Regions from separate parts of the Microbulbifer sp. TB1203 genome, predicted to be linked through region 3. Evidence: predicted binding sites of a transcription regulator. Region 3 holds the regulator's gene; each other region holds the start of a gene.
The links. The regulator LexA, encoded in region 3, represses DNA repair genes until DNA is damaged. The targets are predictions, from matches to a motif close to ACTGTNTNTANANACAGT.
Positions count from the first base shown of each region.

Region 1: the regulator LexA is predicted to act here: its motif matches at 1,543-1,560, upstream of PP263_RS07630 (ATP-dependent helicase).
Region 2: the regulator LexA is predicted to act here: its motif matches at 1,606-1,623, upstream of ruvC (crossover junction endodeoxyribonuclease RuvC).

Region 1 is NZ_CP116899.1:1,793,651-1,797,929, forward strand. Features, by position in the region: gene PP263_RS07625 (sulfate permease) at 1-1,424, shown strand, start outside; gene PP263_RS07630 (ATP-dependent helicase) at 1,579-3,807, shown strand; gene PP263_RS07635 (DUF4919 domain-containing protein) at 3,879-4,279, opposite strand, start outside.
Region 2 is NZ_CP116899.1:2,718,590-2,722,868, forward strand. Features, by position in the region: gene ruvB (Holliday junction branch migration DNA helicase RuvB) at 1-190, opposite strand, end outside; gene ruvA (Holliday junction branch migration protein RuvA) at 434-1,042, opposite strand; gene ruvC (crossover junction endodeoxyribonuclease RuvC) at 1,057-1,587, opposite strand; gene PP263_RS11370 (YebC/PmpR family DNA-binding transcriptional regulator) at 1,756-2,499, opposite strand; gene aspS (aspartate--tRNA ligase) at 2,577-4,279, opposite strand, start outside.
Region 3 is NZ_CP116899.1:1,555,972-1,560,250, reverse strand. Features, by position in the region: gene topA (type I DNA topoisomerase) at 1-700, shown strand, start outside; gene PP263_RS06615 (DUF6586 family protein) at 697-1,188, shown strand; gene PP263_RS06610 (hypothetical protein) at 1,273-1,530, shown strand; gene lexA (transcriptional repressor LexA) at 1,590-2,195, opposite strand; gene PP263_RS06600 (TIGR00730 family Rossman fold protein) at 2,381-3,022, shown strand; gene PP263_RS06595 (DUF6763 family protein) at 3,060-3,371, opposite strand; gene PP263_RS06590 (TetR/AcrR family transcriptional regulator) at 3,503-4,135, shown strand.

The DNA of each region.
Region 1 (4,279 bases), 240 kb from region 3:
ACATCGCCGCCGCCGCACTGCTCGCCGCGCTCGCCGGACTGTTTTCCTTCGCCCTGGGGATGCTGCGCCTGGGCATTCTCGCAAACCTGCTCAGCCATCCGGTGATCACCGGCTTTATCGCCGCCACCGCGGTGCTGATCATTGTCGGCCAGGTAGACACCCTGCTCGGCGTGCCTGCGACCGGGGTCACCGCGCTGCAGTTGGTCCTCGCCACCCTGCGCAATCTGCCGGACGCCATCCCCCTCTCCACCTGGACGGGGCTGGCGGCGCTGCTGGTGCTGATCGCCGCCCGCCTCTGGCTGCCGCTGTTGCTGTGCCGGTTTGGAATGGGAAAAAACGCAGCGCAGCTGCTGGCCTCGCTCATACCCATGGCGGTGGTACTTACCGCCACTGCCCTGGTGGTGGCGCTGGACCTGGAGCAATTCCTGCCGGTTGTGGGTCCCCTGCCCCCCGGCCTGCCACAAATCCGCCCGCCCCCTTTCGACTGGAATACCAGCTACCAGTTGCTGCTGCCCGCACTGATCATCGCCCTGCTCAATTTCATCGGCAGCTTGTCCGTGGCCCAGGCCATGGCGGCCAAGCGCGGCGAACGCTTGGACGCGGACGCGGAACTGCGGGGGCTGGGCGCCGCCAATATCGCCAGCGCCCTGTCCGGCGGCATGCCGGTGACCGGCAGCCTGTCGCGCACCGTCATCAGCGAGGAAGCCGGCGCTGTATCCCCGATGGCCGGAGTGCTCACCGCCCTGATGATCGGGCTGGTGCTGCTGTTTCTCACCGGAATCTTTGCCCACCTGCCGATTGCCGTGCTGGCCGCCACCATCATCGTGGCCGCCGCCAGCTCCATCGATATGCGGGGATTCGCACGTATCTGGCGCTACGATCGCGCCGACGGCCTGGCGATGCTCGGCACCTTTCTCGGCGTAATGCTATTCGGGATCGAGGCGGGCATCGGCCTGGGTGTAGGCTTCTCCTTCGCCTCCCTGATCTGGCACAGCAGCCGCCCGCATATCGCGGTGATGGGAAGGTTGCCGGGCACCGAGCATTTCCGCAACGTGTTGCGCCACACGGTGGAGACATCGCCGGAAATACTCTTCCTGCGTATCGACGAGAGCCTGTTTTTCAACAATATCAGCGCGGTGGAAGACCGCCTGCTGAGCGAGCTGAAACGACATCCACAGGCGCGCGAACTGGTGTTGATCCTGTCTTCGGTAAACCGAATCGACGGTACCGCGCTGGAGCGGCTGCAGCAGGTGAACCGGGACCTGAAGGACCGGAATATCCGCCTGCACCTGTCGGAGGTAAAGGGTCCGGTACTGGACCGCCTGGGGCGCTCGCGCCTGCTGGAGGAACTGAGCGGCCGGGTGTTCCTGTCTTCCTATATCGCTGAACTGGCGCTGCGCAGGGGGGAGGCCAGTGGGGAGTGATCAGTGGTGAGTGGCACGAGACAGTAACTCGAGCGATAACCTCGATGCGAAGGCCCTGCTGCCAACTCTCGTAACTTAGTGGCATTCCACTCAGCGGGGAGTGCACAGGGCGCACTGCACTGGTAAAATATCCAGTATTTGATCGGCAGTCCCCATGCACCCACTCACGGAAGAACAACAGGCCGTCGCCGACCATCCCGGCGGCCACGCAAAGATTATCGCCGTGGCCGGTTCCGGCAAGACCACCGCGCTGCTGCACTACATCAAGAACCGCCTGCGGGCCGGGGTGGCGGCGGAGCGCATGCTGGTGCTGATGTACAACCGCAGTGCGCGGGAGGATTTCGAGCGGCGGCTGCAGCAGCTGGACTGCGCGCCCGCGCCGGCGGTGCACACTTTCCACAGCCTCGGCTACCGCCTCTACCAGCGCATGATCGCCAATGGCCATATCGCCCCCGCCAGACTCACCCCCCTGCCCCAGCCCACGGTGCAACTGCAGATCTGGAAAGCCATCGAAAAGTGCGCGGCCCCCTACGAGTTGGAGGACATCCGCGCGCGCAAGCAGTCGGAAATCGAGGCCGCGGAATTTTTTATCGACTACAGCAAGTCCATTCTCACCGGCGACCTGAGCGCCTTCCAGGAATTGAAACTCGGCGACGAGTACATGTATTTCCTGAAAGTGTTCCGCAGCTTCGAACAGTGGCGACGCAGCCAGGGCGCGGTGACCTACGCGGACCTGATCTACGACCCGGCGATACTGCTCAGCCTGTGCCCGGAAATCGCCGAGGAGTACGGCAGTTACTACGAGGATATCCTAGTGGACGAGTACCAGGATATCAACGAGGTACAGCACTTCCTTTTGCGCGTGCTCTATGGCCGCCCCAGTAACAAGAGCTGCAATGTGATCGCCATCGGCGACCCAGACCAGACCATTTACGAGTGGCGCGGCTCCAAGCCCAGCTTTCTGCTGAAATTTTTCGACGGGGATTTTCCCCCGTCCAACGTCTACCAGCTGAGCCGCACATTCCGCTACGGCCACGCCCTTTCCCTGGCCGCCAACCACTTTATCGAAAACAATCGCGAGCGCGCGGATATTTTTTGCGTATCCGCCAACGGCAAACAGCGGACGGTGATTGAAACCGTGGCCACCGGCAACGAGAGCCGCTGGCTGGTGGACCATTTGCGCGGCTGCCGCAAACGCGGCGAATCGCTGAAGGGAATCGCCATCCTGGTGCGCCTCTGGTCCGTGGCCGCGCCCATCGAGCTGGCGCTGCTCGCCGGCAATATCCCCTACCGTTCCGGAAATCGCAACACAGTGCTGTCCCGCCGGGAGTTGCGCCCGCTGTTCTGGAGTTTGAATATCGCCGCTGGCCGCTTTGCCGAGCTGCCTGCGGAACGGCGCCAGCGGGGACTCTACGAATGGCTGACCGCACCGCATATCCGCATCCCCCGGGCGCAGCTGGAGCCCCTGTGTACCGAGCTGGCCCGCTGCGACAGCGACTGGGGAAAAAACCTGCTGCGCCTGCTGCCGGAATCCCTGAGCAAAGCGCAGACCAGACGCTTGTGCCAACGCGCCGAACTGCTCACCGAGATCGAACAGTGGCGCGGCCAGGCGGGCGAGCTGCTGCGTCGGCAGTTGACGGCTCTGGACTACCTCGACGGCATCGGCGACGACAGTTTTACCCGCCAGCAGGGGGAGGAAAAACAGCAGACCGTGCAGGCCTTCTGCCAGTACCTGGATCAGTTGCGCCGCCCTCCCGCCGAGGCACTGGCGCACTTGCGCGAGCTGCAGCGCCAGCACCGCGAGGGCGAACAGACCGCCGCCAAGGCGGTGCAGATCACCACCATGCACCAGGCCAAGGGATTGGAGTGGGATCAGGTGATCATCCCCTCCCTCACCCGACACCATATGCCCTACCAGCCACAGCGGGATTTCTCCACGCCGGCGTCGGTGGAAAGCGAGCGGCGGCTCATGTATGTGGCTGTGACCCGCGCGCGCCAAAAACTCTACCTTCTGACCCCGGAAAATCCCCGGCCGGGGGAAAACAGCGAGGCGCAGCAGTGCCCCTCGCTGTTCCTCGAGGAAATGCAGCTGCCGCTGTGCCGACTCGTAGATGAAGCCTTGCGTGAGCGCCCGCAGGCGCTGCACAGTCCGGTGCCGGTCACCCGGCTGGCATTGCGCTATCTGGAGGCCTGCGACTACAACCCAGAGATCGAGGCCCCGCGCGCGGCCATACGCAAGCCGGCCCTGGGCGAGGGCATCCGCCACCGCAAGCTCGGTTACGGACGGGTAATCAAATGGGAGGAGCAGCGGGTGGAAATTCTGTTCAGCGACCGGAAGACGCGGCGCTTCGACTGGGAAAAACTCTCGCAGTTCCTGATGTAGGAGCGGCCACGGGCCGCTCCTACAACGCGTTACCGCCGGCGCAAGCCGCTATGACAAGTAAATAGAGCGCGTTACTCCTTGCGGTTATCCATCTCGCTCGCAAACTGCCGGCTGACATCGAAAAACAGCGGATACTCCTCTCCGGACTCCGGATCGCGCACGCGCATCTTGTCGTAGATACCCTCTCTGTCGTAGACGATATCCTGGTCCAGCACCTGCAATCCCTTGAGGCGCACAAAGCCGCGCAGCTCCGACGTACTGATGGTCTGGTAGGCGCTGTCCTGGGTCCTGCCGTCGCCGCTGCTTTCAATGGAAGACATCAGGCCCTCCACCATATAGCGGTGGCGGTCCTCCCGCTCGAAGTCGCCGGCCTGGCCGCTGCACACCACGCCGATCATATGCGCCTCAAGGCTCATGTAGTTGCTGTCCAGCACCCGGTCCACATGCTTCAGGCAGTCCCCGAACTCGGCGC
Region 2 (4,279 bases), 1.2 Mb from region 3:
ATACCAGGGTGTGGTCCAGAGCCTCGCTGCGCAGTTTGGCGGCTTGGATAAAGATCTCCATCTGCTCGCGCACCACCGGCTGGCCCACGTAGTCGGCCAGGGATTTTGGGCGCACGGCGCGGTCGTGCTGGTCCTCTTGGCCAGTGGGGCCTATGGGTTCGGGGGCGATCAGGCGGTCGGCTTCGATCACAGGGGGCTCCCCGAACGCGGAATGCAGAACGAACGCGGAATGCAGAACGAATGCGGAATGCAGAACGAATGCGGAATGATGAATGCGGAATGCGGAATACGCGCCGGGCCGCAGTGCCGGGTTTGAGTGCTGTGCCCGCGATCACACATTGTTGCCGCCGTCGGTTTTGATCGCGGCCATGGGCCGCTCCTACAGGGATAATTCATTTCGCATTTCGCATTCATCATTTCGCATTCCGCATTCCTAAGCCGGCGCCATACTTTTGAGGGCCAGGCGGATCAGGGTGGCGCTGTCGGCGTCCGGCTGCTCCTTGCAGGCCCTGGCCACCATTTTTGTGGCCTCGGTGGGCTTGTACCCCAGTGCCGCCAGGGCGCTCTCCGCCTCGCCGGCACAATCGATTTTCGGCGTACTGGCGGCCATCAGCGGGATATCGTTGGCATCGCCGACCTGGGGCGCCAGCTTGTCGCGCAGTTCGATCACCAGCCGCTCCGCGGTTTTCCGGCCCACCCCTGGCACCTTGACCAGCGCGCCGATATTGTCCTCCGCCACGCAACGCGCCAGGGCGTTGCCGTCGAGGCCGGAGAGAATCGCCAGCGCCATCTTCGGGCCCACACCGTTGACCTTGATCAGGGTGCGGAACAGCTGGCGATCCCCTTCGCGGATAAAGCCGTACAGCTGCTGCGCGGTTTCCGATACCGCCAGGTGGGTGTGCAGCTGCACCGCCTGCCCCAGGGGCGGCAGTTCGAAAATCGTGGTCATGGGCGCGAGCACTTCGTAGCCCACTCCCTGCACGTCCACCAGCAACTGCGGCGGCTGCACTGCGGCGAGGGTGCCGCTCAGTCTTCCGATCATGGATTGTCACTTCCTTAAGAAATCGTCAGGCGGCCGCGGCGAAAGCGCCCGCGGGCCCCGCCGGCGGCCTGAACCAGGGTCTGCGTGGTGTGCATATGGCAGAGGGCCACCGCCAGGGCGTCGGCGGCATCCTCCTGCGGCGAGGCCGGCAACTGCAGCAAGGTCTTCACCATATGCTGTACCTGCAGCTTGTCCGCCGCGCCGCTGCCCACGATCGCCTGCTTCACCTTGCGCGCCTCGTACTCCGCCACCGGCAGGTCCGCGCAGGTGGCGGCCACGATCGCCGCGCCGCGGGCCTGGCCCAGTTTGAGGGCGGAGCCGGCGCTCTTGGACATAAACACGTTTTCGATGGCCATCTGCGTCGGCGCGTACTGCTGCACTATCTGGCTCACGGCGTCGAAGATCAGCTTGAGCCGCTCCGGCAGCGGGCCATCCGGCAGGCGGATCACGCCACTGGCCACGTAGCAACCGCGGCCGCGCTGGATGTCGATCAGGCCGTAGCCGGTTTTGCGCGAGCCGGGGTCTATGCCCAGAATTCGGGTCAAGCGGCTCTCCAGTTGGTATCTGTATGTTTATATAGTGGCGGGAGTTTCCCAAGGTGGGGGGAAAGCGTCAAGGGAGTCGGTGGTCGGTCAGGATTGGAGGGGCGAACCTTGTGTTCGCCCAAGCGGGCCTGCGGCCCGCAAGCCGAGCTGGAGCTCGGCGCGCCCAGGTTATCCCAACTCCTCCATCACCTCGGCAGGGATATCGGCATTGGTATAGACGTTCTGCACATCGTCCAGGTCTTCCAGCATGTCCACCAGGGCCATTACCTTCTCCGCACCGTCCTTGTCCATCGGCACGGTGGTGGAGGGAATCATGGCGATCTCGGCGTTGTCCGGCTTGAAACCCGCCTCTGTCAGCGCGTCCTTCACCGGCATATAGTCCTGGAATTCGGTGGTGACTTCGATGCTGCCGTCTTCGTTGGTCTCGATATCCTCGGCGCCGGCCTCCAGCGCAGCCTCCATCAGAGCGTCCTCATCGACGCCCGGCTCGTAGTACATCTGGCCCTTGCGCGAGAAAAGGTAGGCCACGGAGCCGTCGGTGCCCAGGTTGCCGCCGCGCTTGGAAAACGCGTGGCGCACTTCCGCCACTGTGCGGTTGCGATTGTCGGTCAGGCACTCCACCAGGACGGCGACGCCGCCGACACCGTAACCTTCGTAGGTCACCGCCTCGTAGTTGTCACCCTCGGCATTGCCGGCACCCCGGGCGATGGCCTTGTCGATGGTGTCGCGCTTCATATTGTTACTGAGCGCCTTGTCGATGGTGGCGCGCAGGGTGGGATTGTCTTCCGGGTTGCCGCCGGCCTTTGCGGCCACGGTCAGCTCGCGAATGATCTTGGTGAAAATCTTACCGCGCTTGGCGTCCTGGGCCGCTTTGCGGTGTTTGATGTTGGCCCATTTGCTGTGTCCCGCCATCTATCTCTCCGGTATTGCTCCGTTGTGGCTCAATGTATTTTTGTCGTCACCCCGGCGCCGGAATGACGACAGTGCAGTTAACCGACCTGCTCTTCCTTCGGGCGCAGGCGGATATTCAGCTCGCGCAGCTGCTTGGCTTCCACCGTGCCCGGGGCGTCGGTCATCACGTCGGCCGCGCTCTGGGTTTTGGGGAAGGCGATGACGTCGCGAATGGAGTCGCTTCCGGTCATCAGCATCACCAGTCGGTCGAGACCAAATGCCAGGCCGCCGTGGGGCGGTGCACCGTATTTGAGGGCGTCGAGCAGGAAACCGAACTTCTCACGCTGCTCCTTTTCGTCGATACCCAGGGTGCGGAACACCGCCTGCTGCATGGACTGGTCGTGGATACGGATGGAGCCGCCGCCCAGCTCGGTGCCGTTGAGCACCATGTCGTAAGCTCGGGACAGTGCGTCCAGCGGTGCCTTTTCCAGCTCCTCCGGGGTGCAGGAGGGCGCGGTGAAGGGATGGTGCAGGGAAGTGAGGCTGCCGCCGTCCTCTTCCTCGAACATGGGGAAGTCCACCACCCACAGGGGCGCCCACTCTCGGGTGTACAGGTCCAGGTCTTCACCCAGTTTGCAGCGCAGCGCGCCCAGGGCCTCGGAGACCACCTTGCGGCTGTCGGCGCCGAAGAAAATCAGGTCGCCGTTCTCCGCCTCGAGCCGCTCGAGGATCGCGGCACGCACACTCTCGGGCAGGAACTTGACGATGGGCGACTGCAGGCCGTTCTCCAGGTCCGACTTGTCGTTGACCTTGATATAAGCCAGGCCCTTGGCACCGTAGATGCCGACGAACTTGCCGTAGTCGTCGATCTGCTTGCGGGTGAGTTTGTCGTTGCCGCCGGGCACCTTCAGGGCGGCCACACGGCCCTTGGGATCGTTGGCCGGGCCGGAGAACACCTTGAACTCCACCTCGGTCATCAGGTCCTTGATCTCCACCAGTTCCAGCGGGATGCGCAGGTCCGGCTTGTCGGAGCCGTATTTGAGGATTGCCTCCCAGTGAGACATGCGCGGGAACTCGCCCAGGTCCACATCTTTCAATTCTTTGAACAGACTGCGGATCATGCCCTCGGTGATGGACATGATTTCGCCCTCGCCGAGGAAGGCGGTCTCGATATCGATCTGGGTGAATTCCGGCTGGCGGTCCGCGCGCAGGTCCTCGTCGCGGAAGCACTTGGCGATCTGGTAGTAGCGGTCGAATCCGGACACCATCAACAGCTGCTTGAACAGCTGCGGCGACTGCGGCAGGGCGAAGAACTTGCCCTCGTGGGTGCGGCTGGGCACCAGGTAGTCCCGCGCGCCCTCGGGGGTGGCGCGGGTCAGGATCGGGGTTTCGATATCCAGGAAACCCTCGCCGTCCAGGTAGTTGCGCACGGCGGTGGTGAGCTTGGAGCGAAAGCGCAGATTGCGCTGCATCTCATTGCGGCGCAGGTCCAGGTAGCGGTATTTGAGGCGCACGTCCTCGCCCACCGCGGTGTGCTCGTCCAACTGGAACGGCGGGGTCTCCGCGCTGTTGAGGATTTCCAGCGCGGTGCCATAGATCTCCACTTCGCCGGTATTCATATTCGGGTTTACCGTCTCCGGCGAGCGCGCGCGCACGTGGCCGGTCACCTTGAGCACGTACTCGCTGCGTACCCGGTCCGCCTGCTCGAAGTGGGCGCCCGCATCCGGGTCGAACACCACCTGCACTATGCCGTCGCGGTCGCGCAGGTCGATAAAGATCACCCCGCCGTGGTCGCGGCGGC
Region 3 (4,279 bases):
AGCAGAATCCCGCCAGTTGCGCGACAAGCGCCGCTGTTCCAAGTGCGGCACCGCCATGGACAGCTACCTGCTGGATGAGCAGCGCAAGCTGCATATCTGCGGCAACAACCCGGATTGCAACGGCTACGAGGTGGAGAAGGGCACTTTCAAGATCAAGGGCTACGACGGGCCGCTGATCGAGTGCGACAAGTGTGGCAGCGATATGCAGCTGAAGTCCGGTCGTTTCGGCAAGTACTTCGGCTGCACCAGCGAAGAGTGCAAGAACACCCGTAAACTGCTCAAGAACGGCCAGCCGGCGCCACCGAAAATGGATCCGGTGCCCATGCCCGAGCTGCCCTGCCAGAAAGTGGACGACCACTATATCCTGCGCGACGGCGCCTCGGGCTTGTTCCTCGCCGCAAGCCAGTTCCCGAAGAACCGCGAGACCCGCGCGCCACTGGTGAAAGAGCTGTTGCCGCACAAAAGCGAGATCGATCCCAAGTACAGCTTCCTGTTTTCGGCGCCCACCGAGGACGACAAGGGGCGGGATACGGTGGTGCGCTTCAGCCGCAAGACCCAAGAGCAGTATGTACAGTCCGAGGAAGAGGGAAAGGCCACCGGCTGGCGCGCCTTTTATCGAGACGGCAAGTGGCAGATTGAGTCCGGAAGCAGTGGTACCACGCGCAAGCCGGCACACAAGAAAGCGGCCGCGGGCAGATGAGCAATCCTTACACCGGCGCGGTGGCGTCCGCTCTGCGTAAAAGCCAACTGCTCCTGGATGGAGAGACCGGGCCCGCGTTGCGGCAGGTGGCGGTGCAGGAGGGAGCAGTGGTGCAGCTGTGGCGCGCCTACCGCGCCTTTCTCTGCGAGCTGGCGTTTCAGTTGCAACTGGGTTGCGAACCGGAATCCGCGTCTGAACTCAAGGAGCGGGCCGCAGCCCGCGGTACGGCCTGTGCGGAGGCCGCTGAACTGCTGGAGCTGCTCGGGGACCCTGACAGCTGGCTGTCGCAACTGCAGGCCGCGTGGTTGCAGCTGTGGAAGTTCTCCGGCGGGAAGAGCGAAGGAAATCGCGGGGAGGATAACTTGATTCCGTTGCAAAACCTGTCCGCTGCCGAAATTCCGGCTCTCAGCGAAGAGCGTTTGCAAGCATGGCGTGCCGCGCTAGTGGAGTTGGTGCGGCGCCAGCGCGCGCATATGGAAGAGTGGTAGGAGCGGGCAGTTTTTAAGTCCGATTTCTGGCTTCCGGCCTCTGTATGTTACCCTGCACACAAATTGATGTAGCGGGAGAAGGGTATGTCCTCCGAGACTTTTGAAATTGTTGAACTGGCCAATGGCGATGTGGCGCTGCGCCGTGCCGGCCACCGGGAGGACCCGCTGGTGCGTATCCATTTCTCCAGTGAGAGTCTGGATTTCATACGCGAACACAAAATCGCCATTGCCCGGGCCATGCTGGAGGCCGGCATAGAAGCTGTACAGAATATCGACGATATGGAGTCGGGTTATTTCGATGAAGACGAAGAGGGGACCCCGGTAAATCACACGGTTCATTGATCAATGACCAGTTACCAATGTTCAATTGGGATTACTCCAGCCTGGTCATTGTTAATTGATCAGGGGCTCTGCCTGATCACTCCCACCGCCAGTCCTTCAATGGCAAAACGCTTGTCCCGCATATCCACTTGAATCACTTCGAAATCCTCGTTTTCCGGCAATAGCTGCACAGTGGCCTGGTTGCCTTTGCGGCGGAAGCGCTTGACGGTGACTTCATCTTCGATCCGCGCCACCACTATCTGGCCATTGCGCACTTGATCTGTGCGCTGTACCGCAAGCAGGTCGCCATCCAGTATGCCGGCGTCGCGCATGCTCATGCCGTGCACCCGCAGCAGGTAGTCCGCCGGTGGGTGAAAGAAATCTGCCGGAAGGTCGCAGTAATCCTCGATGTTCTCCTCGGCGAGGATCGGGTTGCCGGCGGCTACACGCCCTACAATCGGCAGGCCCGGTTGATAATCGGGAATGCGGATTCCCCGCGAGGCACCCGCCACCATCTCGATCGCGCCTTTGCGCGCAAGTGCCTTCAAGTGTTCTTCCGCGGCGTTGGGGGATCGAAAGCCCAGTTCCTGGGCGATCTCCGCGCGCGTGGGCGGATAGCCGGTGTCCTCCAGATAGGACTTGATCAGTTCAAGTACCTGGGCCTGGCGTGCAGTGAGATTGGTCATAGGGTCACCTGAGGTTGTTCTGTATTTATATACAGTTGCTGGGATTATATACAGATTTGCCTCCTGCGCAATCTTTGTGCCGGTGGGCGGCCGGCAACGCCATTGTCGCTATTAAGCTGCTATAAGTAGAGGAGGGGAGAAAATGGCTGGTTGAAAGAGATACGCGACAAATAAAAGGAAAGAAAATGCTGGACGCAAAAATGCCGGAAGCCTGGCGGGTACTGCGGATACAGTCCGAGCTGGTGGATGGAATTGAACGACTGATTGCGCTCACCGGTTCCGTGACAGTATTCGGCAGTGCGCGCTTTACAGAGGATACTCCGGAATATCAGCAGGGAGTCAGACTGGGGGAGTTGCTGGCCGCCGAAGGTATACCGGTGATGACCGGTGGCGGCCCGGGGATCATGGAGGCCTGCAATCGCGGTGCCTTGCCCCAGCGCGGCGTCTCCATCGGCCTCAACATAGAACTGCCTTTCGAGCAGGCGGCCAATCCCTACCAGGACATCAGCCTCAACTTCCGCTACTTCTTTGTGCGCAAGTTTATGTTCGTCAAACACGCGGTGGGTTTTGTGGGTATGCCCGGGGGCTACGGCACCCTGGACGAACTGTTCGAAGCGCTGACCCTGGTGCAGACGCAGAAGGTGCAGCGCTTTCCCATCGTGCTGGTGGGCAAGCGCTATTGGGCTGGATTGCACGGCTGGTTGATGGATACGGTGCTGGAGAGCGGCTGCATTGACGCCTCGGACCTGGATTTATTCAGCATGGTGGATACTGTAGAGGAGGCGGCGGAGATCATTATCGATTACATCAGGGGGCGGGAGGCGTGATACGAACCTCCAGTTTTCATTCTCTTGGCAAGGGGCCTCAGGACGACTCGTCCGTCCCCTCGAAAGGTTCTCCCTCAACGTGGTCGAGAGGGTTGGTATCCTCCGGCACGCTGAAGCCCCGCGCATTCGGTGACTGGTCGTCCACAGTCAGGCCGAAGGCCGCGTTGGCATCCTCCGGCTCTGCCGCCGTGACCAGCGACATCTCCCGCCACTGTTCCCAGTCGAACTCATCCAGGGTGCCGTCGGCGTATTGGACTTCGATGGTATCGTCCACCGCGACCACTTCGAACAGCAGGCCGCCGTCGATATTCTCGAACCAACTGCCAATTTCCGGTCGTTTATGAGTCATGGCAACCCTTCTCCTCGATTCTTCCCTTCAATTTAATGTCCGCGCCACCGGTTCAACACCGCCTGCTGGCGCGGAATATGCTAATCTGCCTTTTCACTAAACAACTGTTTTAATTGTTGGTTCGAATTCCTATGAGCCAGACGGATACGGTCGGCCGGATATTGGACGCCGCTGAGGTGCTCTTTGCCGAGCGCGGCTTCACCGAAACCTCCCTGCGTACCATCACCAGCACAGCCGGGGTCAACCTCGCCGCAGTAAATTACCACTTTGGATCAAAAAAAGAACTGATCCAGGCAGTGTTCGAGCGCTTTCTGACGCCTTTTACCGCCAGTCTCGCCGGCGAACTGGATCGCCGTGAGGCGGCGGGCCAGCGGCTGACGGTGGAAGAGCTGCTGGAGAGTCTCTACCGGGTGGGGCTCGGCAGCCTGGCGGCAGAGGGGCGCGATCCCCAGCGCTTTATGCGGCTGCTGGGGCTGGCCTATAGCCAATCCCAAGGGCACCTGCGCCGCTTTATCGTCTCCCGCTACGGCGACAGCTACAGCCGCTTCGCCGGCCTGCTGGAGAGGGCGCTGCCGCACCTGGACCCGGTGACCTTCTACTGGCGCCTCTACTTCATGTTGGGCGCCACTGTATTCACTCTGTCGAGCTTTGACGCCATCGAGGCTATCCTGAGAGAAGATTTCGGCGCCCAGAGCAGCCTTCCGGAAACCCTGGACCGGCTGGTGCCCGCGGCGGCGGCGATACTTAAGGTGAATGCGGAATGATGAATGCGGAATGCGGAATGCGGAATGCGGACAAATTTGGACAGCCGAAGGCTGCCCACGAAGCGGGTGGGGCACAGGGATGTGTCCCATCAATGCGGAATGAAGGATATCCGATGCGAGACGTAGTTGTTCGGGTTGCCCGTG